3 regions of the Streptomyces sp. NPDC048352 genome follow, and region 3 is predicted to be linked to each of the others. Evidence: riboswitches for the same ligand, from Rfam matches in the RefSeq annotation. Region 3 holds a riboswitch; each other region holds the start of a gene.

Region 1 (9,861 bases), on a different contig from region 3:
CACAGCCCGTCTTCGGGAAGCCGGAGATCCCGCACAGCAGCGCCGCACTGTTGTAGCGCAGCGGCTTCGCCACCTCCGCCAGCGCCTCCGCCGCCGTGGCCTCCGGGGCCAGCTGGGCGCAGGCGGTGCGCGGGGTGTCCTGCGGCGGGGTCTCGCCGCCGGGCGCGTCCCCGGGCACCCCGAAGTCGATGACCACCGCCACCCGCTTGCGGCCGTCCGCCGGGGCGGTGCCGGCGCAGACGGCCTGGAAGTCGGCGGCCGCGCGCGGCCGGGCGGCCTCGTCGGCGGCGTCCTTGCTCACCGAGAAGCGGAAGCCGAGCGTGGCGCCGTCCGCGGGGCGGGCCGTCGAGGGGCCCTGGGTGGCGTACGCCCAGCTGCCGCCCGCACCGTCCCAGAACGACCAGTAGCGGTAGCCCGCCGCCAGGGCCGGGGAGGCCGCGAACAGGGTGAGGGCCAGACCCAGGACGCCCAGGACGCCCGCGACCGCACCCGCCGCCATGTGCGGACGGCGGCCGGTCACAGCTGGTTCTTCTTCCGGCGGCCGCTCAGCAGGATGCCGATGCCCATGCCGGCGGCGGCGCCCGCTCCGACGATCCACCAGATGCTCTGGTTGCCGGAGCCCGGCTCCTCCTTGCCCTCCACCTTCTGCGCGTCGGCGTCCGCGCGCTGCGGGGCCGGGCCCGTGGCGTTCAGCGCCGAGACCAGGTCGGTGCCGCCGAAGGACTTTGGGTCGGTGCCCGTCGCGTGCGCGGTCAGGACGAGGGTGGCCAGCGCGGCCGGGTTGTCCTTGGACCACTGCGCGGAGTTCTTCTGGAGCCACTCCAGCGCGCCCGCCGCCGACTGCCGGTGGCCCGCCGCGGCGAGGGCGATGACGGCGTCGGCGGTGTTGCCGGTGTCCGCCACGGGCTGGTCGGAGCCGGGAGTGACGGCCGTGAGGTGGCCGTCCTTCCTGAGGGCCTCGGCCAGGTAGCCGGCCGCGCCCCGGGCGGCGCCCGCCGGATCGGCGGGGGCGGCCGGGCAGGCGAGCGCGGCGGCCGCGGTGTCGGAGGCGGCGGGCTCGACGAGGATGCCCTTGCCCAGACCCGCCAGGGCGGCGGCGGCCGTGGCGTCGGCGTTGGCGGCGAGCTTGCCGTCGGCGGGCTGGTAGCCGAAGGCGCCCCGGTCGGAGGCCGGCTCGGTGGAGCAGCCCAGCTGGAAGGAGAGCAGGCCGTCGTACGCGGACTTGCCCGCCTTCGACTTCACCTGGTCCGGCGTCTCGCCCGCCGTGGCCAGCGCGCTGATCACGATCGCGGTGGAGCTGCCCTCGCTGGGGGAGCCGGGGACGTAGGCCCAGCCGCCGTCCTCGTTCTGTACGGACTTCAGCCAGTCGGCCGCCTTCTTGACCTCGGCGTCCTTGCCGCCGAGGGCCTTCAGCGCCTGCACGGCGACGGCGGTGGCGTTGGTGTCGAACACCGTCTTCGCGTCGCACACGGCGCCCGCGTCCGCGCGGAAGGAGGCGAAGCCGCCGTTCGCGCACTGCTGGCCGGTGAGCCAGGCCACGGCCTGCGGGGCGGGCTTCACGCCCGCCGTCCGCTGGGCGAGCAGCGCGAGGGACTGGCGCCACACGCCGTCGTACGTCGGGTCGGCCTTGCCGAACAGGCCCGAGGGGACGACCGGGGGCGCGGAGGGGGAGGGCGGCGGGGTGTCGGCGAGGGCGGCGGGAGCGACGCCGACGCAGAGCACGGCGGATGCGGCGAGCGCTGCGGCGCTGCGACGGACGTTCATGGCGGGGCGGGTGCCTCTCGTACGGGGGGCGGGAGACAGGCACGCGCAGGCACCGGGCTCCGGCTCCGTTTACCTCGACGGTGCCGGCCGCCGGAGGACCCGGCGGCACGAGCCGCGCACCTCCGGTACGGGGCATTCCGGCTCGCCGTCCCGCGTGCTGCGGGCCGGGTCACGGTTGCGGGTCAGCGCCGGATTCGCACCGGCTTCCCCCCATACGGAAGTGTGGACGACGGGCTCACTGTACCGGCCCGTAGCCGGCGGGTCGGGGGGCCCGGGGCGGCAGTGCCCCTTACCGGGGGCGGCCCGGAGTGCGGCGCGGAGTGCGGCCCCGTGGCCGGGCGCGGCGGGCGAGGGCCGGCTCCGGCCGCACCGGATCACAGCGCCCGGTACGCCACCGGGTCCGTGCCCGGCACCGCCTCCGCCCGGCCCTGCTTCACCAGCCGCCGCAGGTGGGCCTCCGCTTCCGAGACGGCGATGTTCCGGGATCCGTACGGGATCTGCTCCCAGGGCCGGTTCCACTCCATCCGCTCCGCGAGCCCCCAGGGGGTCAGGGGCTCGGCCAGCAGCCGCCACAGCCCGGTCAGCCGCTCCTCGTGGTGCTCCAGCAGCTCCCGCACGCGGGCGGGGGCGTCGGTGAAGGCGTGCTGGTGGGCGGGGAGCACCTCGGCGGGCCCCAGGCGGCCGACGCGTTCGAGGGAGTCGAGGTAGTCGCCCAGGGGGTCGGTGACGCGGGTGTCCCCGGGGGCCTCGTACAGGCCGATGTGCGGGGAGATCCCGGGGAGCAGGTGGTCTCCGGAGAAGAGCCGGCCGTTGCCGGGCAGGCCCGCGGGGTGGGCCTCCTCCAGGTGCAGGCAGACGTGGCCGGGGGTGTGGCCCGGGGTCCAGATCGCGCGCAGGCGGCGCCCGGCGAGGGGCAGCAGCTCGCCGGGGACGATCTCCCGGTCGGGGACGGCGGCGCTCAGCCCGGGCAGGGTCCGCATCCGCCCGCTCGCCCGGGCCGCGCGCAGAGGGGCGACGTGCTCCTCGGGGGCCCCGGCGGCGGCGAGCTTCTCGCCCATGTAGTCGAACCAGACGCCCGGCTCGGCGGAACGGGTCCGCACGACGACCTCGGTGTCGGCGGCGTGCATGGCGATCCACGCCCCCGAGGCCTCCCGGACCTGGCCGGACAGGCCGTGGTGGTCGGGATGGTGGTGGGTGATGACCACCCCGTGCACGTCGGCGACCGCGAGGCCGAGCACGCCCAGCCCGGCGATGAGGGTGTCCCAGGAGGCGGGGTCGTCCCAGCCGGTGTCGACCAGGACGGGCCCGCGGCCGGTGTCGAGCACGTGGACGAGCGTGTGGCCGAGGGGGTTGTCGGGGATGGGCACCTTCAGGGCCCAGACACCCCCGCCGTGGTCGGTGACGTGGGGGGTGGTGGTCGGGGTGGGGTGAGGCGTGGGCTGGGGTGCGGCCTCTGACATGGGGGCTCTCCCTGCTGACTGGCCGGTGACGAGAACGCGTTTCAGTAGGAGCCCAAGTCGACCATCTCGCGGGCTTCCTGACTACCCGCAGGATCTTGCGGCAGCCCGCGCCCGGCCGTGTGCGGACCGTGGACTCCTCGAACTAGAACTGGTATCAGTTCTGCGACATCGGTGAGATCGTGCGCAGCCCCTGGAGGCATCGGACATGACCGAGCTCGTGGAACACGCCCAACTGTTCATCGGCGGGGAATGGACGGATCCGCTGGGCACCGGCACCATCCGGGTCGTCTCCCCCCACACCGAGCAGGTCATCGGCAGCGTCCCGCACGCCTCCGAGGCCGATGTGGACCGCGCCGTGGCCGCCGCCCGCAAGGCCTTCGACGAGGGCCCCTGGCCGCGCCTGTCGCTGGAGGAGCGGACCGCCGTCGTCTCCCGGATCAAGGACGCCATCGCCGTCCGGCACGAGGAGATCGCCCGCTCCATCAGCTCCCAGAACGGCTCCCCGTACTCCTGGAGCATCCTCGCCCAGGCCCTCGGCGCGATGATGGTCTACGACTCCGCCATCAAGGTCGCCGCCGCATACCCCTACGAGGAGCGCCGTCAGGGCGCGCTCGGCCCGATCCTCGTGCGCCGCGAACCGGTCGGGGTCGTCGCCGCCGTCATCCCGTGGAACGTCCCCCAGTTCGTCGCGGCGGCGAAGCTCGCGCCCGCGCTGCTCACCGGCTCCGCGGTCATCCTCAAGCCGTCCCCCGAAGCCCCCCTGGACTCCTTCATCCTGGCCGACATCGCACGGGAGGCCGGGCTGCCGGAGGGCGTGCTCTCGGTCCTGCCCGCCGACCGCGAGGTCAGCGAGTACCTGGTCGGACACCCGGGCGTCGACAAGGTCGCCTTCACCGGCTCCGTCGCCGCCGGCAAGCGCGTCATGGAGGTCGCCGCGCGCAACCTGACCCGGGTCACCCTCGAACTCGGCGGCAAGTCCGCCGCCGTGATCCTGCCCGACGCCGACGTGGAGAGCACCGTCGCCGGGATCGTCCCGGCCGCCTGGATGAACAACGGTCAGGCCTGCGTCGCCCAGACCCGCATCCTCGCCCCGCGCAGCCGGTACGCGGAGGTGGCCGAAGCCCTCGCGGCGGCGGCCGGCGCCCTGGTCGTCGGAGACCCCCTCGACCCCGCGACGCAGCTCGGCCCGCTCGTCGCCGAGCGCCAGCAGCGGCGCTCCCTGGACTACATCCGGATCGGCCAGGAAGAGGGGGCCAAGATCCTGGCGGGCGGCGGCCGCCCGGCCGGCCTGGAACGGGGCTGGTACGTGGAACCCACCCTCTTCGGCGACGTCGACAACTCGATGCGGATCGCCCGCGAGGAGATCTTCGGCCCCGTGGTGTGCCTGATCCCCTACGGGGACGAGGAGGAGGCGGTGCGGGTGGCCAACGACTCGGACTTCGGCCTGAGCGGCAGCGTCTGGACGGCCGACGTCGAGCACGGCATCGACTTCGCGCGCCGGGTGCGCACGGGCACCTTCAACGTGAACACCTTCAGCCTGGACATGCTGGGGCCGTTCGGCGGCTACAAGAACAGCGGCGTGGGGCGGGAGTTCGGCCCGGAGGGGCTGAGCGAATACCTGGAGCACAAGATGATCCACCTCCCGGCGGGTGCGTGATGGGGGACCGCTGGCAGGTCGAGGTCGACCGGGGGGTCTGCATCGGAGCGGGCATGTGCGTGAACCACGCCCCGGACGCCTTCACCCTCGACTCGGCCCGTCAGTCCCACCCCCGCTCCCCGGTCACGGACGCCAACGAACCCACGCTGACGGCGGCGGAGGGCTGCCCGGTGGAGGCCATCCTCATCACCCTGTCCCCGTCGGGGGAGGCGGTGTTTCCGCCGGAGGAGTGAGGGGTGGGGTGGGGTGGGGGGCGGGGTGGGGGAGCGGGGTTTCGGTGGGGCGGTGTCAGGGCTGGTTCGGGGGTTTCCCGTCAGTCCCATCGTCGTTCCGTGTCGTGCCGGCCTGTCAAGGGCGCTCCTTCGTCGCGTCGCTTCGCGATGGCCTTCGGCCACCCTTGACAGCCCGTCCCGCCCCGGAAAGCCGAAAGACTGCCGGGAAGCCCCCGAAAGAACGGTCACCAGGGAGGACAGGCAGGAGCGGGTCCCTCAGGGACGAGGCGAGGGGCCAGGGGTCATGACCCCTTCCCGGATCCGGGCCCGTGTCTGGGGCTGATAACCGCACCAGAGGTTGACCAGGAGACCGTCCGGCGGGCTGCGCAGGCCACCAGCCGCCAATTGGCCCGCGTGCGGGGGGTGATGGGCCTGACAGACTCGACGCCTGACTACTCAGGGAGTTGTGATGCAGGTAGCCGTGGTCACTTTCGACGGGTTCAACGAACTCGACAGCTTCATCGCCTCAGCACTGATCAACCGGTCCGGTCTGGAGGCCTTCATCACGACGCCTACCCCGGTGGTCACGTCGATGAACGGCGTCGAGGTGACCGGGCAGCGGTCGATGGATTTCGTGACCGAGGCGGATGTCGTGCTGATCGGCAGTGGGGTGAAGACGCGTGACGTGGTCGCCGACGACCGGCTCCTGTCCATGCTGCCGCTCGACCCTTCGCGCCAGCTGATCGGTTCGCAGTGCTCCGGCGCGCTCGTGCTCGCGCGGCTCGGCTTGCTGGGTGACATGCCCGCCTGCACGGACATGACGAGCCGGCCCTTCGTCGAGGCCTGCGGCGTCACCGTGCTGGACGCCCCCTTCCACGCCGAGGGGAACATCGCCACCGCCGGCGGCTGCCTGGCCTCCCAGTACCTCGCTACCTGGGTGATCAGCCGCACCCTCGGGGAGGAAGCCGCTCGCGCCGCCATCGACTACGCCGCCCCGGTCGGCGAGAAGCTGGAGACCGTCCAGCGCTCCCTGCGCGCTGTCCACGCCGGTGAGAGTGCCGTGATCTGACCCGCCTACTGCTGCCGGATGGGCTCCTGATCAACATTTGGTGCAGGTACCAGCCCCAGACGGCCGCCGGACGCCAAGCAATGAGAAGTGCGTAGCGATCTGTCGCGCCCATCAGCTTCCCGCGCTGCTCTGGTCGCCGTTCGGTGCGGGTGGGGCCGGGCCCCCGGTCCTGGACGCGGATATGGGGCCCGGATGCCCGGCGGGCCATGGCCCTGGCCCCTCGCCTCGTCCCTGAGAGACCCGCCCCTCGGACCTGTCCCTGGTGACCGTTCTTTTGGGGGTTTCCCGGCAGTCTTTCGGCTTTCCGGGGCGGGACGGTCGGTCAAGGGTCGCCGAAGGCGATCGCGAAGCGACGCGACGAAGGAGCGCCCTTGACGGGCCGGCCCGACGCGGAATGACGATGGGACTGACGGGAAGCCCCCAAACCCTCCCTGATCCGGTCCCGGGAGACCCCGTACCCGCACCCCCACCCCTACGCCACAATCAGGCCTTCCGCGCCGCAGCCGCCCCCGCCGAAGCCCCCGCCCCCGTCAGGTCGATCAGCCGGCACACCGTCTCGATGTCGATCTTCACCTGGGCGATCGACGCGCGGCCCGAGAGCCAGGTGATCAGGGCCGAGTGCCAGGTGTGCTCGATGACCCGGACCGCAGAGAGCTGTTCCGCCGTCGGCGGGGCGTCGAGGCCCATGGCGTCCAGGATGATGGCCGTCGTCAGCCGCGAGACCGTGTCCACCTCGGGCGAGACGCTCCGGTCCGCGAAGGTCAGGGCGCGCACCATCGCGTCCGCGAGGTGCGGTTCCCGCTGGAGGGCGCGGAAGGCGCGCATCAGGGTCTCCGCGACGCGGGCCGCCGGCTCCTCGCCCGCCGGGGGGCGCTTGCGCAGGGTGGTGTGCATGTGCTGGAGCTGGTCCTGCATGGTGGCGACGAGCAGGTGCACCTTGGACGGGAAGTAGCGGTAGAGGGTGCCCAGCGCGACGTTCGACGACTCCGCGACCTCCCGCATCTGCACGGCGTCGAAGCCGCCCCGGCTGGCCAGCTGCGCGCTCGCGTGCAGGATGCGGCGCCGGCGCGCCTCCTGGCGTTCCGTCAGGGGAGGCGTCACGGCCTTCGCTTCCGCTGTCATGTGTCCCGTTCCTGGCGTTCCGTGTCGTTGCGGCGGCTGATTCCGGGATGGTCCGCGGGTCAGCATGTCAGGCGCCCGAGCCGTGGCGCGAATCACCTGCTCCGCCTCTTACGGTGTGGTTTCCGGCCGGTAGATTCAATGGTCTTCAGGGGATCAACTCTGAAACTTGTTCTACATTATCCGAGCGGTTACGCTCCGGCGAAAGTGCAGGGAGAAGGGGGCCGAGAGTGACCGCAGAGGCCATGGTGACGAGCCCTTTCGCAGGGTCCGCCACCGACGGCGACCGCCCGTTGCGCATCGCACTCCTCACCTATAAGGGGAACCCGTTCTGCGGCGGCCAGGGCGTCTACGTCCGCCACCTCTCCCGGGAGCTCGTCAAGCTCGGGCACTCCGTCGAGGTCATCGGCGCGCAGCCCTATCCGGTGCTGGACACCGGTGCCACGCTCACCGAGCTGCCGAGCCTGGACCTGTACCGCAGCCCCGACCCCTTCCGCACGCCCAAGCGCGGCGAGTACCGGGACTGGATCGACGCCCTCGAGGTCGCCACCATGTGGACCGGCGGGTTCCCCGAGCCGCTGACCTTCTCGCTGCGCGCCCGGCGCCACCTGCGGGCCCGTGCGGGCGAGTTCGACGTCATCCACGACAACCAGACGCTCGGCTACGGACTGCTGGGCGACCTCGGCGCGCCCCTGGTCACCACCGTCCACCACCCCATCACCGTCGACCGCAAGCTCGACCTCGCCGCCGCCAAGGACCGCAAGAAGCGCGCCTCCGTCCGGCGCTGGTACGCGTTCACGCGCATGCAGGGCCGGGTGGCCCGCCGGCTGCCCTCGGTGCTGACCGTCTCGGGCTCCTCCCAGCAGGAGATCGCCGAGCACCTCGGCGTGCGCGACGACCGCATCCACGTCGTGCACATCGGCGCGGACACCGACCTGTGGTCTCCGGACCCCTCCGTCACGGAAGTCCCCGGGCGGATCGTGACCACCTCCAGCGCCGACGTCCCGCTCAAGGGGCTCGTCCACCTCGTCGAGGCCCTCGCCAAGCTGCGCACCGAGCAGCCCGACGCCCACCTCGTCGTCGTCGGCAAGCGCGCCGAGAGCGGGCCGGTCGCCCGCGCGATCGAGACGTACGGGCTCCAGGACGCGGTGCGGTTCGTCAAGGGCATCACCGACGCCGAACTCGTGGACCTCGTGCGCAGCGCCCAGGTCGCCTGCGTCCCCTCCCTCTACGAGGGCTTCTCGCTCCCGGCGGCCGAGGCCATGGCCACCGGCACGCCGCTGGTCGCCACCACCGGCGGGGCCATCCCCGAGGTGTCCGGCCCCGACGGGGAGACCTGCCTGGCCGTGCCGCCCGGCGACGCGGGGGCGCTGGCCGGCGCGCTGGGCCGGCTGCTGGGCGACGCCGAGCTGCGCGCCCGCCTCGGGGCCGCCGGACGGGAGCGGGTCCTGACCCGGTTCACGTGGGCCAAGGCCGCCGAGGGCACCGCCGCGCACTACAGAGCCGCCATCGCGCAGGCCGCCGCCGCCCGTACCCGCTGAGCGCGCCGCCCAGCGCACCACCGAGCCCCACCGCAGTGCATCCGCACCACCCTTCACCCCCGTGACCGCGAAGGCAGGACCCCGTGCTGACCGTCGATTTCTCCCGGTTCCCGCTCGCCGCAGGCGACCGAGTGCTCGATCTGGGGTGCGGCGCAGGCCGGCACGCCTTCGAGTGCTACCGGCGCGGCGCCCAGGTCGTCGCCGTCGACCGCAACGGCGAGGAGATCCGCGAGGTCGCCAAGTGGTTCGCCGCCATGAAGGAGGCCGGTGAGGCCCCGGCGGGCGCCACCGCCACCGCCATGGAGGGCGACGCCCTCGCCCTGCCCTTCCCGGACGAGTCCTTCGACGTCGTCATCATCTCCGAGGTGATGGAGCACATCCCCGACGACAAGGGCGTGCTCGCCGAAATGGTCCGCGTGCTCAAGCCGGGCGGCCGCATCGCGGTCACCGTGCCGCGCTACGGCCCGGAGAAGATCTGCTGGGCGCTGTCCGACGCCTACCACGAGGTCGAGGGCGGCCACATCCGCATCTACCGGGCGGACGAGCTGCTCGCGAAGATGGAGGCCGCGGGCCTCAAGCCGTACGGCACCCACCACGCGCACGGCCTGCACTCCCCGTACTGGTGGCTCAAGTGCGCCTTCGGCGTGGACAACGACAAGGCGCTGCCCGTCAAGGCGTACCACAAGCTGCTGGTCTGGGACATCATGAAGAAGCCGCTGGCGACCCGCCTCGCCGAGCAGGCCCTCAACCCGCTCATCGGCAAGAGCTTCGTGGCGTACGCGACCAAGCCCCACCTGCCCGTCGGCGCCGCCGGCTCCGCCCAGTGAGCTCGCCGGGGCGCACCGTACCCGAGCACCTCGTCCTGGACGGGGTGCTGTCCGCCGAGCAGGCGGCGCAGACGGTGGAGGGGATCCTCGCCGTGCAGCGCGCGGACGGGGCCATACCGTGGTTCCGCGGCCACCACCTCGACCCGTGGGACCACACCGAGGCCGCCATGGCCCTGGACACGGCGGGCGAGCACGAGGCGGCCGAGCGCGCC
Region 2 (9,861 bases), on a different contig from region 3:
GGGCCTGGACGTGGCGCGGCTGCACTCGGGCGACCCGTCCATCTTCAGCGCGGTGGCCGAGCAGATGCGGCGCCTCGACGCGGCCGGCATCCCCTACGAGGTCGTCCCGGGCGTGCCGGCCTTCGCCGCCGCGGCGGCCGCGCTGAAGCGGGAGCTGACCGTCCCGACCGTCGGCCAGACCGTGATCCTGACCCGGATCGCCCAGCAGGCCACGCCGATGCCGCCCGGCGAGGACCTGGCCACGCTCGGCCGCAGCGGTGCGCTGCTGGTGCTGCACCTGGCCACCCGGTACGTCGACCGGGTCGTGGACGAACTGCTGCCCCACTACGGCGCCGAGTGCCCGGTGGCGGTGGTGGCGATGGCCAGCCGCCCCGACGAGCTGATCCTGCGCGGGACGCTGAGCGACATCGCGGAGCAGGTGAAGGCGGCGGGCCTGGTGCGCACGGCGGTGATCGTGGTGGGCCGGACCCTGGGCGCCGAGCAGTTCCGCGACAGCCACCTGTACTCGCCCGAGCGCGACCGGCATGTCTGCTGAGGTGCCCGGGGCTGATGCCGGCGGACGGCACGTCCTGATCCTGGGCGGCACGACGGAGGCCCGCCGCCTGGCGGAGGCGCTGGCGCGCGGGACCTCGTACCGGGTGACGACCTCGCTCGCGGGCCGGGTCGCCGCGCCCGTGCTCCCGCCGGGCGAGACCCGGATCGGCGGTTTCGGCGGCGTCGCGGGCCTCGCGGGCTGGATCGTCGGCCACGACGTCACGCACGTCGTCGACGCCACCCACCCCTTCGCGGAGCGGATGAGCTTCAACGCGTCGGAGGCGCAGGCGCTCACGGGCGTCCCGCTGCTGGCGCTGCGCCGTCCCGGCTGGACGCCCGGGCCGGGCGACGACTGGACGTTCGCCGACTCCCTCGCCGGCGCGGCCGCCGTCCTGCCGTCGCTGGGCGGCCGGGCGTTCCTGACCACGGGCCGGATGGGGCTGCACGCCTTCGCGCACCTCACCGACACGTGGTTCCTGGTGCGTTCGGTCGATCCGCCGGCCACGCCGATGCCGCCGCGCACGGAAGTCCTGCTGGCGCGCGGCCCGTTCGGGCTGGCCGAGGAACGGGAGCTGCTGGCCCGCCACCGGATCGACGTGCTGGTCACCAAGGACAGCGGCGGCGACGCGACGTCCCCGAAGCTCACCGCCGCCCGCGAGGCCGGGATCCCGGTCCTGGTCGTACGCCGGCCGGCGGTGCCGGCACAGGTGGCGCAGGCCGTTTCGGTGGAGGCGGTCCTGGCCTGGCTCCACCGGACCTGAGACGTACGGTCTCGCCGGTCCCGAGGCGTACTGGCTCCGCCGGGCCAGAGGCGTACTGGCTCCGCCGGGCCAGAGCCGTGCTGGCTCCGCCCGGCCCGAGGCGTGCTGGCTCCGCCCGGCTCGAGGCGTGCTGGCTCCCCGGGCACGAGACGTACCGACTCCGCCCGGCCAGAGGCGTGCTGGCTCCCCGGGCACGAGACGTACCGGCTCCACCCGGCCCGAGGCCTACCGGCTCCACCCGGCTGAGGCCTGCCGGCTCCCCCGGCCAGAGACGTACCGGCTCCACCCGGCCCGAGACCAACCGACTCCACCCGGCTGAGGCCTGCCGGCTCCCCCGGCCAGAGACGTACCGGCTCCACCCGGCCCGAGACCAACCGACTCCGCCCCGGTCAGAGGCGTACCGAATCCACCCGGCCTGAGGCGTTCGGACGCCCCGGCGCAGGCCTCGGAGGCGTACGTTCCGGGGCCGCGCCGGTCCTCCGCTTCGTGGGGCCGGTGCCTGCGCGCCGCGCCTCCCACCGGCCCGGATGCCGTCCACGCGCCCGCCGCCACCGGCCCGGCTGCACCCTCTAGGCTGAGGGGATGCGGATACGTCACTCCCTCGTCCTGATCCTCGCCGCCGCGACGCTCGTCACCGGCTGCGGCAGCAGCAGCGGGCAGGAAGCGGCGCCCCGGGTGTGGGAGCCCGACGACGCACTCCAGCGGGCCGACAAGGCCCTGGGCAGGGAAGCCGGCGACGGCCGCGTGACGATGCGCGGCACCGGCTTCCTCGCCGGCGGCCTGGACAAGACCCTGGAGGCCGGCGGCGAGGGCCCGTACCGCCTGGACCTCGCCTGCGACAGCGAGGAGAGCCCTCGGGTGACGGTGGTGCTGTCGCGCGAGGGCGGTTCCGGGGAGCGCCCGTTCGACGTGGCCTGCGGCACGGTCGGGGAGGTGACGCGGCTGAACCTCCCGGCGGGCCCGGCGCTGACCGTGCACGTCGAGCCCACCGCGCAGGACGACTCGCCCCCGGCCGCGGTGCTGTCGTGGCAGCTGCTCACCGTCGACCCCGCGGCCGTGCAGGGCTGCCCCGACGCCCTGGCGGGCTGCCCGAGTTGAGCCGGCGGTGCGGCCCGGGCTCCCCGGGCCGCACGTCTCGGCACAGCACGCGCCGCGGCACGGCACGCGCCGCGGCACGGCGCGGCCGCGCGTTCACGTCACGGGTAGCGGCGCGGCGTCCACGTCACCCGCGAGCCGTCGGGCCGCTGCGTGACCTGCGTCTGCGAGGAACCGATCAGCAGGATCGTGCGCATGTCCACCTCGGCCGGCTCCAGTTCGGCCAGCGTCACGACGCGCACCGACTGCTCCGGGCCGCCCACGTCCCGCGCGACGACCACCGGGGTCTGCGGGGCCCGCAGTTCGAGCAGCAGCTCCCGGGCCTTGGCGACCTGCCAGGTCCGGCTGCGCGAGCCCGGGTTGTACAGCGCGAGCACCAGGTCGGCCGCGGCGGCGGCGCGCAGCCGCTCCGCGATGACCTCCCACGGCTTGAGCCGGTCGGAGAGCGAGAGGGTGGCGTAGTCGTGGCCCAGCGGGGCCCCGGCCGCGGCGGCCGCCGCGTTGGCCGCGGTCACCCCCGGCAGCACCCGCACCGGCACGTCCTCGTAAGGGGCCTGGCCGGCCACCTCCAGGACCGCCGTGGCCATGGCGAAGACCCCGGGATCACCGCCGGAGACGACGGCCACCCGCTTGCCGCGCCGGGCAAGGTCGAGGGCGAACTCGGCGCGCTCGGACTCCACCTTGTTGTCGGAGCCGTGCCGGATCTGGCCCGGCTTGACCGGCACCCGGTCCAGGTACGTCGTGTACCCGACGAGCACCTCCGCGTCGGCCAGCGCCCGCCGGGTCTCGGCGGTCAGCCACAGCGGCCCGGCCGGGCCCGTGCCGACGACCGCGACCTCGCCGGGGCCCGCAGGCACGCTGCCCGGGTTCCCGATCCGGCTGGGCACGACGGCGACGGCGAAGTACGGGACGCTGTCGGGGTCGGTCTCGGCCAGGGCCCCGGTCCGCTCCCCCTCCATGGTGGCGCGCTCGACGTAGTGGGCCTCGGCCAGCCGGCCGCTGCCCTCCATGGCCCGCCGGACGGCGGGGAAGGTACGGCCGAGCTTCATCACGACCGCCGAGTCGGTGGCGGCGAGGCGCGCGGTGAGCTCCTCCTCGGGCAGGGTGCCGGGCAGGATCGTGAGCACCTCCTCGCCCTCCACGAGCGGGGTGCCGAGGCGGGCCGCGGCGGCGCTGACGGAGGTGACGCCGGGGATGACCTCGGCCTCGTACCGGTCCGCGAGCCGCTTGTGCATGTGCATGTACGAGCCGTAGAAGAGCGGGTCGCCCTCCGCGAGGACGGCCACGGTGCGGCCGGCGTCCAGGTGGGCGGCCAGCCGGGCGGCGGAGGCCTCGTAGAACTCCTCCATCGCGCCCTGGTAGCCGCCCGGGTGGTCGGTGGTCTCGGTGGTGACCGGGTAGACCAGCGGTTCCTCGACGTGGTCGGAGCGCAGGTGCTTCGCGGCGATCGAACGGGCGATGGAGCGGCCGTGGCGGGCGCTGTGGTACGCCACGACGTCCGCCTCGGCGATCACCTCGACGGCCCGCAGGGTCATGAGGGAGGGGTCGCCGGGCCCGAGCCCGACGCCGTACAGCTTGCCCTTGTCGTCCTGACGGCTCATTCTTCCTCGCTCGCGATCGCGTTGATCGCGGCGGCGGCGATGGCACTGCCGCCGCGCCGGCCCCGCACGATCAGGTGGTCGAGGCCCGAGGGGTGGGCGGCGAGGGCGTCCTTGGACTCGGCGGCGCCGATGAAACCGACGGGCACGCCGATGACGGCGGCGGGGCGCGGGGCGCCCTCCTCGATCATCTCCAGCAGCCGGAACAGCGCGGTCGGCGCGTTGCCGACGGCGACCACGGCGTTCTCCAACAGGCCCCGGTCGCGCCAGACTTCGAGTGCGGCGGCGCTGCGCGTGGTGCCGGTCTTCGCGGCGAGCGCGGGCACGGCCGGGTCGGAGAGGGTGCAGATGACCTCGTTGCCCGCGGGCAGCCGCTTGCGGGTGACACCGCTGGCGACCATCTGTACGTCGCACAGGATCGGCGCGCCGGCGTGCAGCGCGGCGCGGGCCCGCAGGACGACGTCCGGGGTGTAGCCGAGGTCCTGGGGGAGGTCGGTCATGCCACAGGCGTGAATCATGCGCACCGCGACCTGGGCGACCGAGGCGGGAAGCCCGGAGAGGTCCGCCTCGGCGCGGATCGTGGCAAAGGACTGGCGGTAGATCGCGGCGCCGTCCTTCTCGTACTCGAACACGGTGTACTCGCTCATTTCTTCACTGCGATGCGGGTGTTGTGGTGGTGCGTGCGGCCGTGAGGGCGGCCGCCAGACGGTCGTACGGGGTGGGCCGCCCGTCGAGTTCGTACCCGTCGGGGGTGGCGACCAGGTCGACCCAGGCGGTGCCGCGCGGATGGCCGCAGCGGCGCGCGCAGCCGGACCAGTGCACGGGCAGCTCGCCCGCCGAGCCTGTGACGACGGCACGCGCGTCGGCGCGTACGTCGGCCAGGGACTTGGCGCAACCGGGCTTGCCGGTACAGGCGGTGACGGTCCGCCAGGGGCTGTCGGCGGCGGTGACCAGGCCGGCGGCCCGGATCCGGGCGCCGGCGTCGGCGGGCCAAGGGGCCTCGCCCCGCGGGAGGATGACGCTGCGCCAGGGCGTGACGCGCAGCTCGCCGCCACCGGAGGCGGCGACGTCGGCGAGGACCCGCCACTGGGCGGAGTCCATCCGGCCGAGCGGCGGCAGGACGCACAGGGCGTCGCCGGCCCCGCCGGGCCGCGGCGGCTGCGCGTGCGGCCACGCCACCTCGGGCACGCGGGCCGCGTCGATCCCGGCGGCGGCCAGCCGCAGGGCGAACTCTGCGGCGTCGAGACCCCGTCCGTCGGGTAGCTCGGCGACTCGCCAGGCCCGAGTCCCGGCGGCGTCGGCGGCGTCGAGGAAGTACTCGGCGGCCAGCAGCGCCGCCCGGGGCGCGTCGGCCGCGGCGACGGCGACGGCCTCGGCGGCCGCTCCTAGCCGCACCAGCGCCCGCCCGTCCGCGCGGCCGAGCACGGTCACGTCGGGGTCGAGGGCGGCGACATCCCCGCGTCCGTCGTCGAGGGCGAACAGGAACCGCCCGGAGAGGGCGGCCGCCCGAGCGCCGGCGCACAGCACGCGGTCGAGCTCGCGCACCCAGTGCACGACGTGGGGGCCGCCCATCGGGGAGGCCACGATGTTGCGCACCCGCTCGTGGCTCGGCGCGGGCAGCAGTCCGGCGCCGTCCAGCAGCGCCGCGAGCCCGGCGCCGCAGTCGTCGGTGAGGCCGCGCAGCTGGACGTTGCCGCGCGAGGTGAGTTCCAGGTGCCCGTCCCCGAACCGGTCGGCGGCGAGCCCGAGCGCGGCGGCCTGACGGACGGTGAGCAGCCCGCCGGGGATCCGGACGCGCGCCAGGTACCCGTCGTCGGCGGCGTGCAGCCGCAGCGCGCCGGGGCAGGCGTCGCCGCGGTCGCGTATGACGGGTTCGTCCCGCGATGCGGCGGAAGGGGGCTGGGGCATGGCCGCGAGCATACCCACGATTCCCCACCCCCGACCTGTGTCCGTCGCCACCCCGAACCCCCACACCCCCACCGACACCTGAGGCCCGACGCCCGGGGAGGCGAAGCCCCGGAAATCCGACGTGACTCCACAGACGAACCCCGTGGCGCCCGGGGCGAAACCCCGGAAAAACCCACAGAACAGCGGAACAAAGCCCCGTGGGGGCGGGGGCGAAGCCCGTGGGGCGGGGGCGCGAAGCCCGGTGGAACCCGCGGGACCCGGGGCGAAGCCCCGCAGAACCCCCGGGGCCCCGGGGACGGAGCCCCCAGGCACGGGGCCCGGGGGCGGAGCCCCGGGGAACGGGCGGGGCTCAGGGAACGGGCGGGGGCCCGGGGGCGGAGCCCCGAGCACGGGGTCCGGGGCGAAGCCCCGCAGAACCCACGGGGGTCCGGGGGCGGAGCCCACGGGGGTGAGGGCGGGGGCGAAGCCCCGCAGAACCTACGCGGGCCCGGGGCAAAGCCCCCGAGCACAGGGTCCGGGGCGAAGCCCCGCAGAGCCCACGGGGGCCCGGGGGCGGAGCCCCCGAGTACGGGGTCCGGGGCGGAGCCCCGGGGAACGGGCGAAGGGCGGGGTGGGGAGCAGCCCGCGCAGCGCACCCCCACCGCACCCCCACCCGGCACCCGGCACCCGGCACCCGGCACCCGGCACCCGGCACCCGCCCACCCCCACCACGTCCCCCACCCCGGGCCCCACCACCGCCGCCCACCCCACCCCCACTCCCGGCCAGGGAAAAGGCCGCCTAAGATGACCTTCCGACGGACCGCTCGGCCCGTCATCGCCGAGGACGGCGACATGGGAGGAAGCCCGGTGCGATTCCGGCGCGGTCCCGCCACTGTGAACCCCGCGGAGCGATCGGCCGGGTGAGTCAGGAACTCCCGCTGTCCTCACTGCCCGGGGCGCGGAAACCCCGAGGAAGGCCTGCCGCCGCATGATCCTGCTGCTGTCGACGTCCGACACCGATCTGCTCAGCGCCCGCGCCGCGAACACCGCCGGCGGCCCCGTGCCGTACCGGTTCGCGAACCCCTCCCGCCTTCCCCTCGACGACCTCCCCGGTCTCCTCGACGGGGCCGACCTGGTCGTCGTACGCCTCCTCGGCGGGCTCCGCGCCTGGCAGGAGGGCCTGGACGTGCTCCTCGCGCCCGGCCAGACCCGCCCGGTGGTCGTGCTGACCGGCGAACAGGCCCCCGACGCGCAGCTGATGGAGGCCTCCACGGTCCCGATCGGCATCGCCGCCGAGGCGCATCGCTACCTCGCGCACGGCGGCCCGGCCAACCTGGAGCAGCTGGCACGCTTCCTCTCCGACACCGTGCTGCTCACCGGCCACGGCTTCGAGCCGGCCGCCACCTCCCCCACCTGGGGCCCCCTGGAGCGCACCCCGCACGCGGCCCCCGCCGGCCCGCGCGTCGCGGTGCTCTACTACCGCGCCCACCAGATGAGCGGCAACACCGCCTTCGTGCACGCCCTCTGCGACGCCATCGAGGCGAAGGGCGGGCAGCCCGTCCCCCTGTACGTCTCCTCCCTGCGCACCCCGGAGCCGGAGCTGCTCCAGGCCCTGGAGCCGGCCGACGCGATCATCACCACCGTGCTCGCGGCCGGCGGCACCCGCCCCGCCACCGCCTCCGCGGGCGGGGACGACGAGTCCTGGGACGCGGGCGCCCTGGCCGGGCTCGGCGTGCCGATCCTCCAGGCGCTGTGCCTGACGGGTTCGCGCGGCAACTGGGAGCAGAACGACGAGGGCCTGTCCCCGCTCGACGCCGCCACCCAGGTCGCCGTCCCCGAGTTCGACGGCCGGCTCATCACCGTCCCGTTCTCCTTCAAGGAGATCGACGAGGACGGCCTGCCCGCGTACGTGGCCGACCCCGAGCGGGCCTCCCGCGTCGCCGGCATCGCCGTACGCCACGCCCGCCTGCGCCACATCGAGCGGCGCGACAAGAGGATCGCGCTGGTCCTCTCCGCCTACCCGACCAAGCACTCCCGCATCGGCAACGCGGTCGGCCTCGACACCCCGGCCAGCGCCGTCGAACTCCTGCGCACGCTCATCGCGGAGGGCTACGACTTCGGCCCGGTCACCGAGATCCCCGGCCTGGTCTCCGGCGACGGCGACGAGCTGATCCGCGCCCTGATCGAGGCCGGCGGCCACGACCAGGACTGGCTGACCGAGGAGCAGCTGGCCCGCAACCCGGTCCGCATCCCGGCCGCCGACTACCGGCGCTGGTTCGCCGAGCTGCCCGCCGAGCTGCGCGAGCAGGTCGAGGAGCACTGGGGCGAGGCGCCGGGCAACATGTTCGTGGACCGTTCCTCGAACCCGGAGGGCGACATCGTCCTCGCGGCGCTCCGCCGCGGGAACCTGCTGATCCTCATCCAGCCGCCGCGCGGCTTCGGCGAGAACCCGATCGCGATCTACCACGACCCGGACCTGCCTCCCTCGCACCACTACCTGGCGGCGTACCGCTGGATCCAGGCCGCGGCCGAGGACGGCGGCTTCGGCGCCGACGCGATGATCCACCTGGGCAAGCACGGCAACCTGGAGTGGCTGCCGGGCAAGAACGCCGGCCTCTCGGCGTCCTGCGCCCCGGACGCGGCGCTCGGCGACCTGCCGCTCGTCTACCCGTTCCTGGTCAACGACCCGGGTGAGGGCACGCAGGCCAAGCGCCGCGTGCACGCCACCCTGGTCGACCACCTGGTGCCGCCGATGGCCCGCGCGGAGTCGTACGGCGACATCGCGCGCCTGGAGCAGCACCTGGACGAGTACGCGCAGATCAGCGCGATGGACCCGTCCAAGCTCCCGGCCATCCGCGCCCAGATCTGGACGCTGATCCAGGCGGCGAAGCTCGACCACGACCTGGGCCTGGACGAGCGGCCCGACGACGACGGCTTCGACGACTTCCTCCTGCACGTCGACGGCTGGTTGTGCGAGGTCAAGGACGCCCAGATCCGCGACGGCCTGCACGTCCTCGGCGGCGCCCCGACGGGCGAGGCCCGCGTCAACCTGGTCCTGTCGATCCTCCGCGCCCGCCAGATCTGGGGCGGCACCTCCGCCCTGCCCGGCCTGCGCGAGGCCCTCGGCCTGGACGAATCGGCGGCCACCCGCACCGCGGCCGACACCGTGGAGGAGACGGCCCGCGCCCTGGTGCAGGCCATGGAGGACGCGGGCTGGTCCCCGGACGCGGTCGCCGCGGTCTCGGCGGGCCACCCGCAGGCCGTCTCGGACATCCTCGCCTTCGCCGCCCACGAGGTCGTGCCGCGCCTGGCCGGCACCACGGACGAGATCGCGCACGTCGTCCGGGCGCTGGACGGCGGTTTCGTCCCCGCCGGCCCGTCCGGCTCCCCGCTGCGCGGGCTGGTGAACGTCCTCCCCACCGGCCGCAACTTCTACTCGGTCGACCCGAAGGCCGTCCCCTCCCGCCTCGCGTGGGAGACGGGCCAGGCCCTGGCCGACTCCCTCCTGACGCGCTACCGCGACGACCACGAAGGCGCGTGGCCGGCCTCGGTCGGCCTCTCCCTCTGGGGCACGAGCGCGATGCGCACGGCCGGCGACGACGTGGCGGAAGCCCTCGCGCTGCTCGGCGTCCGCCCGGTCTGGGACGAGGCCTCCCGGCGCGTCACCGGCATCGAGGCGATCCCCCTCGGGGAGCTGGGCCGCCCCCGCATCGACGTGACCCTGCGCATCTCGGGCTTCTTCCGCGACGCGTTCCCGCACGTCATCGGCCTCCTGGACGACGCGGTCCGGCTGGCGGCCTCCCTGGACGAGCCCGCGGAGTCGAACTTCATCCGGGCCCACGCCCAGGCGGACCTGTCCCTGCACGGCGACGAACGCAAGGCCACCACCCGCATCTTCGGCTCGCGCCCGGGCACGTACGGGGCCGGCATCCTCCAGCTGATCGACTCCCGCGACTGGCGTACGGACGCCGACCTGGCGGAGGTCT
Region 3 (9,861 bases):
CCTGATGTCTGTTCTGAACACCCCCCTCCACGAGCTCGACCCGGACGTCGCCGCCGCCGTCGACGCCGAGCTCGCGCGCCAGCAGTCGACCCTGGAAATGATCGCGTCGGAGAACTTCGCTCCGGTCGCCGTCATGGAGGCCCAGGGCTCGGTCCTGACCAACAAGTACGCCGAGGGCTACCCGGGCCGCCGCTACTACGGCGGCTGCGAGCACGTCGACGTGGTCGAGCAGATCGCGATCGACCGCATCAAGGCGCTGTTCGGCGCCGAGGCCGCGAACGTCCAGCCGCACTCGGGTGCGCAGGCCAACGCCGCCGCGATGTTCGCGCTGCTGAAGCCGGGCGACACGATCATGGGCCTGAACCTGGCCCACGGCGGTCACCTGACCCACGGCATGAAGATCAACTTCTCCGGCAAGCTCTACAACGTGGTCCCGTACCACGTCGACGAGACCGGCCAGGTGGACATGGCCGAGGTCGAGCGCCTCGCCAAGGAGTCCAAGCCGCAGCTGATCGTCGCCGGCTGGTCCGCCTACCCGCGCCAGCTCGACTTCGCCGCGTTCCGCCGGATCGCGGACGAGGTCGGCGCGTACCTGATGGTCGACATGGCCCACTTCGCGGGCCTGGTCGCCGCGGGCCTGCACCCGAACCCGGTGCCCCACGCCCACGTCGTCACCACCACCACGCACAAGACCCTCGGCGGTCCGCGCGGCGGTGTCATCCTGTCGACGCAGGAGCTGGCCAAGAAGATCAACTCCGCGGTCTTCCCGGGCCAGCAGGGCGGCCCGCTGGAGCACGTGATCGCGGCCAAGGCCGTCTCCTTCAAGGTCGCGGCCTCGCCCGAGTTCAAGGAGCGCCAGGAGCGCACCCTGGAAGGCGCGAAGATCCTCGCCGAGCGCCTGGTGCAGGACGACGTGAAGGCCGTGGGCGTGGACGTCCTCACCGGCGGCACCGACGTGCACCTGGTCCTGGTCGACCTGCGCACCTCCGAGCTGGACGGCCAGCAGGCCGAGGACCGCCTCCACGAGGTCGGCATCACGGTCAACCGCAACGCCATCCCGAACGACCCGCGGCCCCCGATGGTCACCTCGGGCCTGCGGATCGGTACGCCGGCCCTGGCGACGCGCGGCTTCGACACGGAGGCCTTCACCGAGGTCGCCGAGATCATCGCGCAGGCGCTGAAGCCGGCCTACGACGCCGCGGCCCTCAAGGCGCGCGTCTCGGCGCTCGCCGCGAAGTTCCCGCTGTACCCGTCGCTCTAACGACGGCCCGGGGGGCCCGGCCTCGTCTCGTACGGGGCCGGGCCCTTCCCATGCCCGGGCGCACCTTGATCCAGTACACGCGCCCGCAGCCCTCCCGATCCGTCCGGCGGCCAAGCCGTTCATTTCGCCGCGTTAAGCTCGTCTGTCGGACAAAATCCGCACAATGCCCCCACCCGGCACGATCCGCCTCTCCTGCCCCCTCCCACCCCACGAGCAGACAAGGGAGTCCGCCAGTGGCCATCTCCGTCTTCGACCTCTTCTCCATCGGCATCGGCCCGTCCTCCTCCCACACGGTCGGCCCGATGCGCGCGGCGCGCATGTTCGTCACGCGGCTGAAGAAGGACGGTGTCCTCGCCCAGACCGCGTCCGTCCGCGCGGAGCTGTTCGGCTCCCTCGGCGCGACCGGCCACGGGCACGGCACCCCCAAGGCGGTCCTGCTCGGCCTGGAGGGCCACTCCCCGCGCACGGTGGACGTCGAGGGCGCCGACGACGAGGTCGAGCGCATCCGCCGGAGCGGGAAGCTGCGGCTGCTGGGCGCGGAGATAGGCGGCGCCCACGAGATCGACTTCGACGAGCCGACCCAGCTGATCCTGCACCGCCGCCGCTCGCTGCCCTACCACGCGAACGGCATGACGCTCTTCGCCTACGACGCTTCCGGCGCCCCGCTGCTGGAGAAGACGTACTACTCGGTCGGCGGCGGCTTCGTCGTGGACGAGGACGCGGTCGGCGAGGACCGGATCAAGCTCGACGACACCGTGCTGAAGTACCCCTTCCGCTCGGGTGACGAGATGCTGCGCCTGGCGAACGAGACCGGCCTGTCGATCTCCTCCCTGATGCTGGAGAACGAGAAGGCCTGGCGCACGGAGGAGGAGATCCGCGAGGGCCTCCTGGAGATCTGGCGGGTCATGCAGTCCTGCGTGTCGCGCGGCATGTCCCGCGAGGGCATCCTCCCGGGCGGGCTGCGCGTCAAGCGCCGGGCCGCCGCCACGGCGCGCCAGCTGCGCACCGAGGGCGACCCGATGATGCACCGCAGCGAGTGGACGACGATCTACGCGATGGCCGTCAACGAGGAGAACGCGGCGGGCGGGCGCGTGGTGACCGCCCCGACGAACGGCGCGGCGGGCGTGCTGCCGGCGGTCCTGCACTACTACGTGAACTTCGTGCCCGGCGCGGACGAGGACGGCGTGGTCCGCTTCCTCCTCGCCGCGGGCGCCATCGGCATGCTCTTCAAGGAGAACGCCTCGATCTCCGGCGCCGAGGTCGGCTGCCAGGGCGAGGTCGGCTCCGCCTGCTCCATGGCGGCGGGCGCGCTCGCCGAGGTCCTGGGCGGCACCCCCGAGCAGGTCGAGAACGCCGCCGAGATCGGCATGGAGCACAACCTCGGCCTGACCTGCGACCCGGTCGGCGGCCTGGTCCAGATCCCCTGCATCGAGCGCAACGGCATGGCCGCCGTCAAGGCCGTCACCGCCGCGAAGATGGCGATGCGCGGGGACGGCAGCCACAAGGTCTCCCTCGACAAGGTCATCAAGACCATGAAGGAGACCGGCGCCGACATGAAGGTCAAGTACAAGGAGACGGCGCGCGGCGGCCTCGCGGTCAACGTCATCGAGTGCTGAGCACCGGCGCCTGACACCGGCCCGCGGACCCGTGCCGCGTAGGGCCCGCCCTCCCCGAGGGCGGGCCCTACGCGGCGCTCGCGTACCGGGGGCACGGGGCGTGCAACCGTCCGCGGCCCCCGTGTGTCTTATGAGATGACAGCCCGTCCCCGTCTCACGGACACCGGGGAGACCTCATGCGTCACCTGCACCGCCGCCGGATCGTGGCCCTGGCCACGGGCGCCCTGCTCACCGCGGGGCTCGCGCTCTCCGCGCCGGCCTCAGCCGCCACCACCTCCACCACCACCACCCAGACCCCGCTCGTGGTCAATGCCCGCTGGGGCGGGCACTGCACGTACGACCGGATCGTGATCGACCTCCAAGGCTACGTGCCCCCGGTCACCGTCACTCCCGTCTCCCAGCTCGTCTACGACGGGTCCGGCAAGCCCGTCCCGCTGGCCGGGAAGTACTTCCTGGAGATCCGCCTGCACCCGGCCGCCGCGCACAACGACGCCGGACAGAACGTCTACCAGGGCCCGAAGCTCCAGCAGATCTACCTCAGCAAGCTCAAGGGCCTCGCCATGACCGGCGACTTCGAGGGGTACGTGACCTTCGGCGCCGCCTTCGACACGGCCCCGTCCTACACCACCTCCGTCCTGCACTCGCCCGAGCGGTTCGTGCTGGACGTCGCACACCCGAACACCTGCTGATCCCGCGGTACGGACGGCGGGCCCGGGACGTGGGACGTCCCGGGCCCGCCGCCGTCCGGGCGGCCGCTACCGGTGTTCGGGGTTGGGGAAGTCGAAGCGGCAGCCCGCGTCCCACAGGGAGCGCTGGTTGCCGTGGGCCGGGACGCCCCCGGCGCGCTTGAGGAGCGCGGCCAGGTGCATCAGGTTCCAGGACATGAAGGTGGTGTTGCGGTTGGTGAAGTCGTTCTCGGGGCCGCCGGAGCCGGGGTCCAGGTACGAGGGACCGGGTCCGGCCTCGCCGATCCAGCCGGCGTCGGCCTGCGGCGGGATGGCGTAGCCGAGGTGCTGGAGGCTGTAGAGGACGTTCATGGCGCAGTGTTTGACGCCGTCCTCGTTGCCGGTGATCAGCGCTCCGCCGACGCGCCCGTAGTACGCGTACTGGCCCCGGTCGTTCAGCAGGGAGGAGCAGGCGTAGAGCCGCTCGATGACCTGCTTCATGACGGAGCTGTTGTCGCCGAGCCAGATCGGGCCGCACAGCACGAGGATGTCGGCGTCCATGATCTGGCTGTAGAGGACCGGCCACTGGTCGCTGTCCCAGCCGTGCTCGGTCATGTCCGGCCAGACGCCGGTGGCGATGTCGTGGTCGACGGCGCGGATCAGCGAGGTCCGGGCGCCCGCGGACTCCATGACGGCGCGGCTCCTCGCGATCAGCCCCTCGGTGTTGCTGGTCTCGGGAGAGCGCTTGAGGGTGCAGTTGACGTAGACGGCGGAGAGGTCCTCGTACCGTGGGCTCTGGTCGTCGGCCATGCCCCCACCGTGCCCGCGGGAGCGCGGGGCGGCCAGCGGGCGTGACCCGTCCGGGGGCGGGTGACCGGGTGGCCGGATCGGTCCGGGTTGTGACGGTCCGTGCGGGCGACTAGGGTCGGGTGGCCTTGGTGTTCGGGAAACCGGTGGAAAACCGGTGCGGCCCTCGCCACTGTGATCGGGAAGTCCGGCTCCAATCCTGCGGGAAGCCACTGGGCCCGCGCGGGAGACCGCATGGGCCCGGGAAGGCGGAGCCAGGGCATCAGTACCCGTGAGCCAGGAGACCGGCCGGGGCGCGTCGTCCATCCACGAGGTGCTGGAGAGGTCTCCCCACACATGCATATAGCCGAGGGCTTCCTGCCCCCCTTGCACGCGGCCGCCTGGGGCGCCGCGTCCGCCCCGTTCGTCGTCCACGGGGTCCGCGCCCTGACCCGCGAGGTGAAGTCGAACCCGGAGAGCACGCTGCTGCTCGGGGCGTCCGGAGCGTTCACCTTCGTCCTGTCCGCCCTGAAGATCCCGTCGGTGACGGGAAGTTGTTCGCACCCGACGGGGACGGGGCTCGGGGCCATCCTCTTCCGGCCGCCGATCATGGCGGTGCTCGGCACGATCACCCTGCTGTTCCAGGCACTGCTGCTGGCCCACGGCGGGCTCACCACCCTCGGCGCCAACGTGTTCTCGATGGCCATCGCCGGTCCCTGGGCGGGCTACGGGGCCTACCGGCTGCTGCGCGCATCCAACGTGCCGCTGATGGCGGCCGTGTTCTGCGGCGCGTTCTTCGCCGACCTGGTCACCTACTGCGTGACCTCCGTCCAGCTGGCGCTGGCCTTCCCCGACCCGGCGAGCGGCTTCCTGGGCTCGCTGGAGAAGTTCGCGGGCATCTTCGCGGTCACCCAGATCCCGCTCGCGGTGAGCGAGGGGCTGCTGACCGTCCTCGTGATGCGGCTGCTCATGCAGTCCAGCAAGACGGACCTGGTCCGGCTCGGCGTCGCAAAGCTGACCGGCGGCGAGCGGACGAAGACGGAGGCGGCGCTCTGATGTCCAGGAACGCGAAGATCAACGGCCTGCTGCTGCTCCTGGTGGCGGCGCTCGCCGTGCTCCCGCTCGCGCTGGGGCTCGGCGACGGCAAGGAGGAGCCGTTCACCGGCGCCGACGCGCAGGCCGAGAGCGCCATCACCGAGCTGAAGCCCGACTACGAGCCCTGGTTCTCCCCGCTGTACGAGCCGCCTTCCGCGGAGATCGAGTCCGCGCTGTTCGCCCTCCAGGCGGCGCTCGGAGCCGGCGTGCTCGCCTACTACTTCGGCGTCCGCAAGGGCCGCCGCCAGGGCGCGGCGCAGGCCCTGGCGCAGGCCGAGGCCGCCCACTCCGCCCCGGAGTCGTAGGAGGTGCTGCCGATCGACGTCGCGGCCCACTCCAGCCGCTGGCGGGGCCGCCATCCGCTGGAGAAGGCCCTGCTGGGGTTCGGGCTCACCCTCACCGCCGTGAGCCTGCCGCCGTGGCCGGGCGGGCCGCTGGTCGCGGCGGCGACCCTGGCGGTGCTGCTGGGGCCCGCCGGGGTGGCCGGGCGGCAGCTGTGGCGGGCCTTCCGGGTGCCGCTCGGGTTCTGCGTGACCGGGGCGCTGCCGCTGCTGGTGTCGGTGGGCGGCCCGGACGGCTTCCTCGCCCTGGCCCCGGACGGGCCCCGGCACGCGGCGGAGCTGCTGCTGCGCACCTCGGCGGCCTCCCTCGGGGTGCTGCTGTTCGCCTTCACGACGCCGGTCTCGGACGTGCTGCCGCGGCTGGTGCGGGCTGGGGTGCCTGCGCCGGTGGTGGACGTGGCCCTGGTCATGTACCGGATCGGCTTCCTGCTGCTGGACTCGATGGCGCAGGTCCGCCGCGCCCAGGCGGCCCGGCTCGGGCAGACCAGCCGGGCGGCGGTGTGGCGTTCGCTGGCCGGGCTCGCGGCGACCTCGTTCGTCCGGGCCTTCGACCGCGCCGCCCGGCTCCAGGAGGGGCTGGCGGGGCGCGGTTACGACGGCGCGCTGCGGGTGCTCGTGCCCGGGGCGACGCTGTCCTGGCGGTTCCTGACGGGGTCCGCCGCCCTGCTGGCCGCACTGGCCGCGGGGACCCTCGTACTGAAGGAGCTGTGGCTGTGACCGCGTTGGTGGAGCTGGTCGGCGCGGGATACGCCTACGAGGACGGCCCGGCCGTACTGTCGGGGGTGGACTTCGCCATCGCCGAGGGCCGCGCGCTGGTGCTGCTGGGCCGCAACGGCAGCGGCAAGACCACGCTGATGCGGCTGCTGAGCGGGGGTCTGCGGCCGGGGCCGGGGTCGCTGCGCCTGGACGGCGCGGAGGTGGCGTACGACCGCAAGGGCCTGACCCGGCTGCGGACCTCGGTGCAGCTGGTGGTGCAGGACCCCGACGACCAGCTCTTCGCGGCCTCCGTCGAGCAGGACGTGTCCTTCGGCCCGATGAACCTGGGGCTGCCCGCCGGGGAGGTCCGCGAGCGGGTGGAGGCCGCCCTGGCCGCCCTGGACATCACCGCGCTGCGGGACCGCCCGACGCACCTGCTGTCGTACGGGCAGCGCAAGCGCGCGGCGATCGCCGGCGCGGTGGCGATGGCCCCGCGGGTGCTGATCCTGGACGAACCGACGGCCGGGCTCGACCCGGACGGCCAGGAACGCCTGCTGGACGCCCTCGCGGGCCTGCGCGCCGGCGGCACCACGGTCGTGATGGCCACCCACGACGTGGACCTCGCGGTCCGCTGGGCGGACGACGCGGCGGTGCTGACCCCGGCCGGCATCCGCACCGGCCCCGCCGGTGAGCTGCTCTCGGACCCGGAGCTGCTGGCCTCGGCGGGCCTTCGCCAGGCCTGGGCCCCGGCGGTGACGGCCTTCCTGCGCGCCCACGGCCTGCTCGCCGCGCACCTGCCGGGGCCGCGGGTCCCGCAGGCGCTGGCCGAGTGGCGGCCGGCGGCCTCGCCGGCCGGCCCGCAAACCTAGGATGGCGGCATGTCACTGCCGCACGCCATCCTCACCGCCCTGCTCGAGAAGCCCTCGTCGGGGCTGGAGCTGACCCGGCGGTTCGACAAGTCCATCGGCTACTTCTGGTCCTCGACGCACCAGCAGATCTACCGGGAGCTGGGCCGGCTGGAGGAGTCCGGGCTGATCCGGGAGCTGCCGAGCGAGGTGCCCGTGCGCGGGCAGAAGAAGGAGTACGAGGTACTGCCCGACGGGCGCGCGGAGCTGGCGCGGTGGGTGGACGAGAGCCAGGACCCCAAGCCGGTGCGGGACGCGCTGCTGCTGCGGCTCCGCGCGGCGGCGGTGGTCGGGCCGCAGGGGCTCGGGGCGGAGCTGCGGCGCCATCTCGACCTGCACCGGGCGCAGTTGGCCACGTACGAGGGCATCGAGGCGAAGGACTTCCCGCCGGGGCGGGACACCGCCCCGGACCGGTTGCGCCGGCTCGTGCTGCACGGCGGCATCGCCCTGGAGGGGTTCTGGCTGAGCTGGCTGGAGGAGGCCCTCTCGGAGGTGGAGGAGCTGTCCTCGGCGCAGGACGCGGCGCCGCCGCGGGGCGGGACTCCGGCCTGACGCGCCCCCGCCCCTGCGGGCGGGGCGGAGGCGGGCGCGGCGCGCCTACTTGTTCAGGGAGGCCCAGAACTCGTCGAAGCTGAGCAGCTTGTCGCCGTCGGCGTCCTTGGCGGCGATCACGGAGTCCGCGATCGAGGCGGTGACGTAGTGGTCACCCATCTCCTTCATGGCCGCGCTGTACTCGTCGGCCGTGACGAAGCCGTCACCGTTCACGTCGAACTTGTCGAACGTCGCGCGTGCGCTCTCGATGTCAGCCACTGGGTCCACCCCTTCTCGGTGCTTGTTGACCGGCTCAGGGTAGCGGCAGCGGGCCCGCGGCCCCGCCGCGGGTCCCGGTCGGCCGGCAGATATGTATTTCCTCCACCCCGCACAAGCCCGTGGAACAGCCGGTGGAACGGCCCGGAAAACGCGCGGAGGCGATAATTCCGGCCAAGAAATCCGATTGCCCCTTGTCACGCTCCGGGATCACGGCATAACGTAACGGCATTGCCGCCACACCAGGAGCACGGGGCTCCCAGGGACATGCGGCACCAAGGGTTGCCGCCGGTGACGATCGCAGCTGACGCAGCATGAGAGCTCCGCCCCTCCCCCGTGCGTGCCGCCACTTCGCCGCAGGTCTCACGTCCGGCGCGCGCGGCTGTCCCGGCCCGCCGGGACGGGGGTGGGAGCGCTTTCGGAATTCCGGATGAATTCCGCCTGCCGGCCACCGAACGGGACGGAGCGCATTTCCCGGAGGCCGACGGCGCATTCCGCAGGGACGCGGGCGAAAGGGTCCCGTATTCCGCCGGGCGGAATACGCCCGGAGGTGAATGCAGCCGCGTACCGGCTGAGAGCGAGAGCCGGTACGCGGGGCGGGGCGGGCACGGTCGGCGCACGCGGCCGAGGAGCGTACGGGGCTCCTCGGCCCGGCCGCCGGCCGCGGCGGGCGTACGGCTTCACCGGGAGGCCGCCCGGGCGACGTCGGTCGCCCCGGAGCCGCCTGGTGGATGTCGGTGTCCCGGGAGCTGTGCGAGCTCCCGGGGCACCGTCGCAACAGGGGGGCCGGCGGCGGCGGGGCTACCGGAAGATGCCGGTGTGGCCGAGGGAGTAGCGGCCCGGCTGCGGGTAGACGGCGAGGCCGTGCGGGCCGCCGCCGACGGGGATGCGCGCCAGCTGCTTCCCGCTGGTGGTGTCGATCGCGTAGACCTCCCCGTTGTAGCGGCCCGACAGCCACAGCACCTTGCCGTCGGCGGAGACCCCGCCCATGTCGGGGCTGCCGCCGTCCGGCAGCTGCCACTTCTTGGTGAGCCGGTTCTCCTTGAAGTCGAAGACCGAGATGCTGCCCTCGCCGCGGTTGGAGACGTACATCTGCCGGGAGTCGCGGCTGACGTACAGGCCGTGGCAGCCCTTGCCCGTGGGCAGCAGCTTGGGGACGTCGAACTTGTCGCCGCTGAGCACCCACATGCCGTGCGCCATCATGTCGGCGACGTAGAAGGTCTTCCCGTCGGGGGAGATCTTCACGTCCTGCGGCATCGCGCCCTCGAAGGGCAGCTTCTGCTGGCCGATCACCTCCATCTTCTCGGTGTCGACCTTGAGCAGTTCGCCGGAGAACTCGCAGCTGACGATGAAGTACCGGCCGTCCGCCGAGAAGTCGGCGTGGTTGACGCCGAAGCAGGTCACGGGGACGGTCTTGACGCGGTCCATGGTGTGCGGGTCGCGGAAGACCAGCTCGCGGTCCATGGAGGCCATCACGACCGCGTACTTCCCGTTGGGGGTGAAGTACAGGTTGTACGGGTCGTGCACCTCGACGGCCTTGCCGGCCTCACCGGTGGCGGGGTTGATCGGGGTGAGGGTGTGGCCGCGGTTGTTGTTGACCCACAGGGTCTTCATGTCCCAGGAGGGCACCACGTGCTGCGGCTGGACGCCGACCGGGATGGTGTCGATGACCTTGTACGTGGCCGGGTC

What was found. Region 3 has a riboswitch for cobalamin ahead of AB0D45_RS07740 (energy-coupling factor ABC transporter permease). Riboswitches for the same ligand answer to the same signal wherever they lie in the genome.
Region 1: another riboswitch for cobalamin. It lies ahead of AB0D45_RS16775 (prenyltransferase/squalene oxidase repeat-containing protein); the one in region 3 lies ahead of AB0D45_RS07740 (energy-coupling factor ABC transporter permease).
Region 2: another riboswitch for cobalamin. It lies ahead of cobN (cobaltochelatase subunit CobN); the one in region 3 lies ahead of AB0D45_RS07740 (energy-coupling factor ABC transporter permease).

Annotation. Positions count from the first base shown of each region.
Region 1 covers NZ_JBEZKZ010000028.1:2,526-12,386, forward strand. Annotated here, with positions in the region: gene AB0D45_RS16770 (SCO2322 family protein) at 1-499, opposite strand, end outside; gene AB0D45_RS16775 (prenyltransferase/squalene oxidase repeat-containing protein) at 517-1,764, opposite strand; cobalamin riboswitch at 1,878-2,008, opposite strand; gene AB0D45_RS16780 (MBL fold metallo-hydrolase) at 2,139-3,224, opposite strand; gene AB0D45_RS16785 (aldehyde dehydrogenase) at 3,430-4,881, shown strand; gene AB0D45_RS16790 (ferredoxin) at 4,881-5,114, shown strand; gene AB0D45_RS16795 (DJ-1/PfpI family protein) at 5,563-6,162, shown strand; gene AB0D45_RS16800 (TetR family transcriptional regulator) at 6,646-7,284, opposite strand; gene AB0D45_RS16805 (glycosyltransferase family 4 protein) at 7,512-8,822, shown strand; gene AB0D45_RS16810 (class I SAM-dependent methyltransferase) at 8,906-9,649, shown strand; gene AB0D45_RS16815 (prenyltransferase/squalene oxidase repeat-containing protein) at 9,646-9,861, shown strand, end outside.
Region 2 covers NZ_JBEZKZ010000054.1:15,521-25,381, forward strand. Annotated here, with positions in the region: gene cobM (precorrin-4 C(11)-methyltransferase) at 1-535, shown strand, start outside; gene AB0D45_RS24550 (cobalt-precorrin-6A reductase) at 525-1,295, shown strand; gene AB0D45_RS24555 (hypothetical protein) at 1,878-2,393, shown strand; gene AB0D45_RS24560 (precorrin-2 C(20)-methyltransferase) at 2,492-3,991, opposite strand; gene AB0D45_RS24565 (precorrin-8X methylmutase) at 3,988-4,635, opposite strand; gene AB0D45_RS24570 (cobalamin biosynthesis protein CobG) at 4,640-5,896, opposite strand; cobalamin riboswitch at 6,674-6,831, shown strand; gene cobN (cobaltochelatase subunit CobN) at 6,864-9,861, shown strand, end outside.
Region 3 covers NZ_JBEZKZ010000009.1:62,233-72,093, forward strand. Annotated here, with positions in the region: gene glyA (serine hydroxymethyltransferase) at 5-1,261, shown strand; gene AB0D45_RS07725 (L-serine ammonia-lyase) at 1,495-2,877, shown strand; gene AB0D45_RS07730 (hypothetical protein) at 3,054-3,566, shown strand; gene AB0D45_RS07735 (flavodoxin family protein) at 3,633-4,352, opposite strand; cobalamin riboswitch at 4,453-4,657, shown strand; gene AB0D45_RS07740 (energy-coupling factor ABC transporter permease) at 4,686-5,384, shown strand; gene AB0D45_RS07745 (energy-coupling factor ABC transporter substrate-binding protein) at 5,384-5,728, shown strand; gene cbiQ (cobalt ECF transporter T component CbiQ) at 5,732-6,481, shown strand; gene AB0D45_RS07755 (ATP-binding cassette domain-containing protein) at 6,472-7,329, shown strand; gene AB0D45_RS07760 (PadR family transcriptional regulator) at 7,339-7,917, shown strand; gene AB0D45_RS07765 (EF-hand domain-containing protein) at 7,963-8,175, opposite strand; gene AB0D45_RS07770 (YncE family protein) at 8,974-9,861, opposite strand, start outside.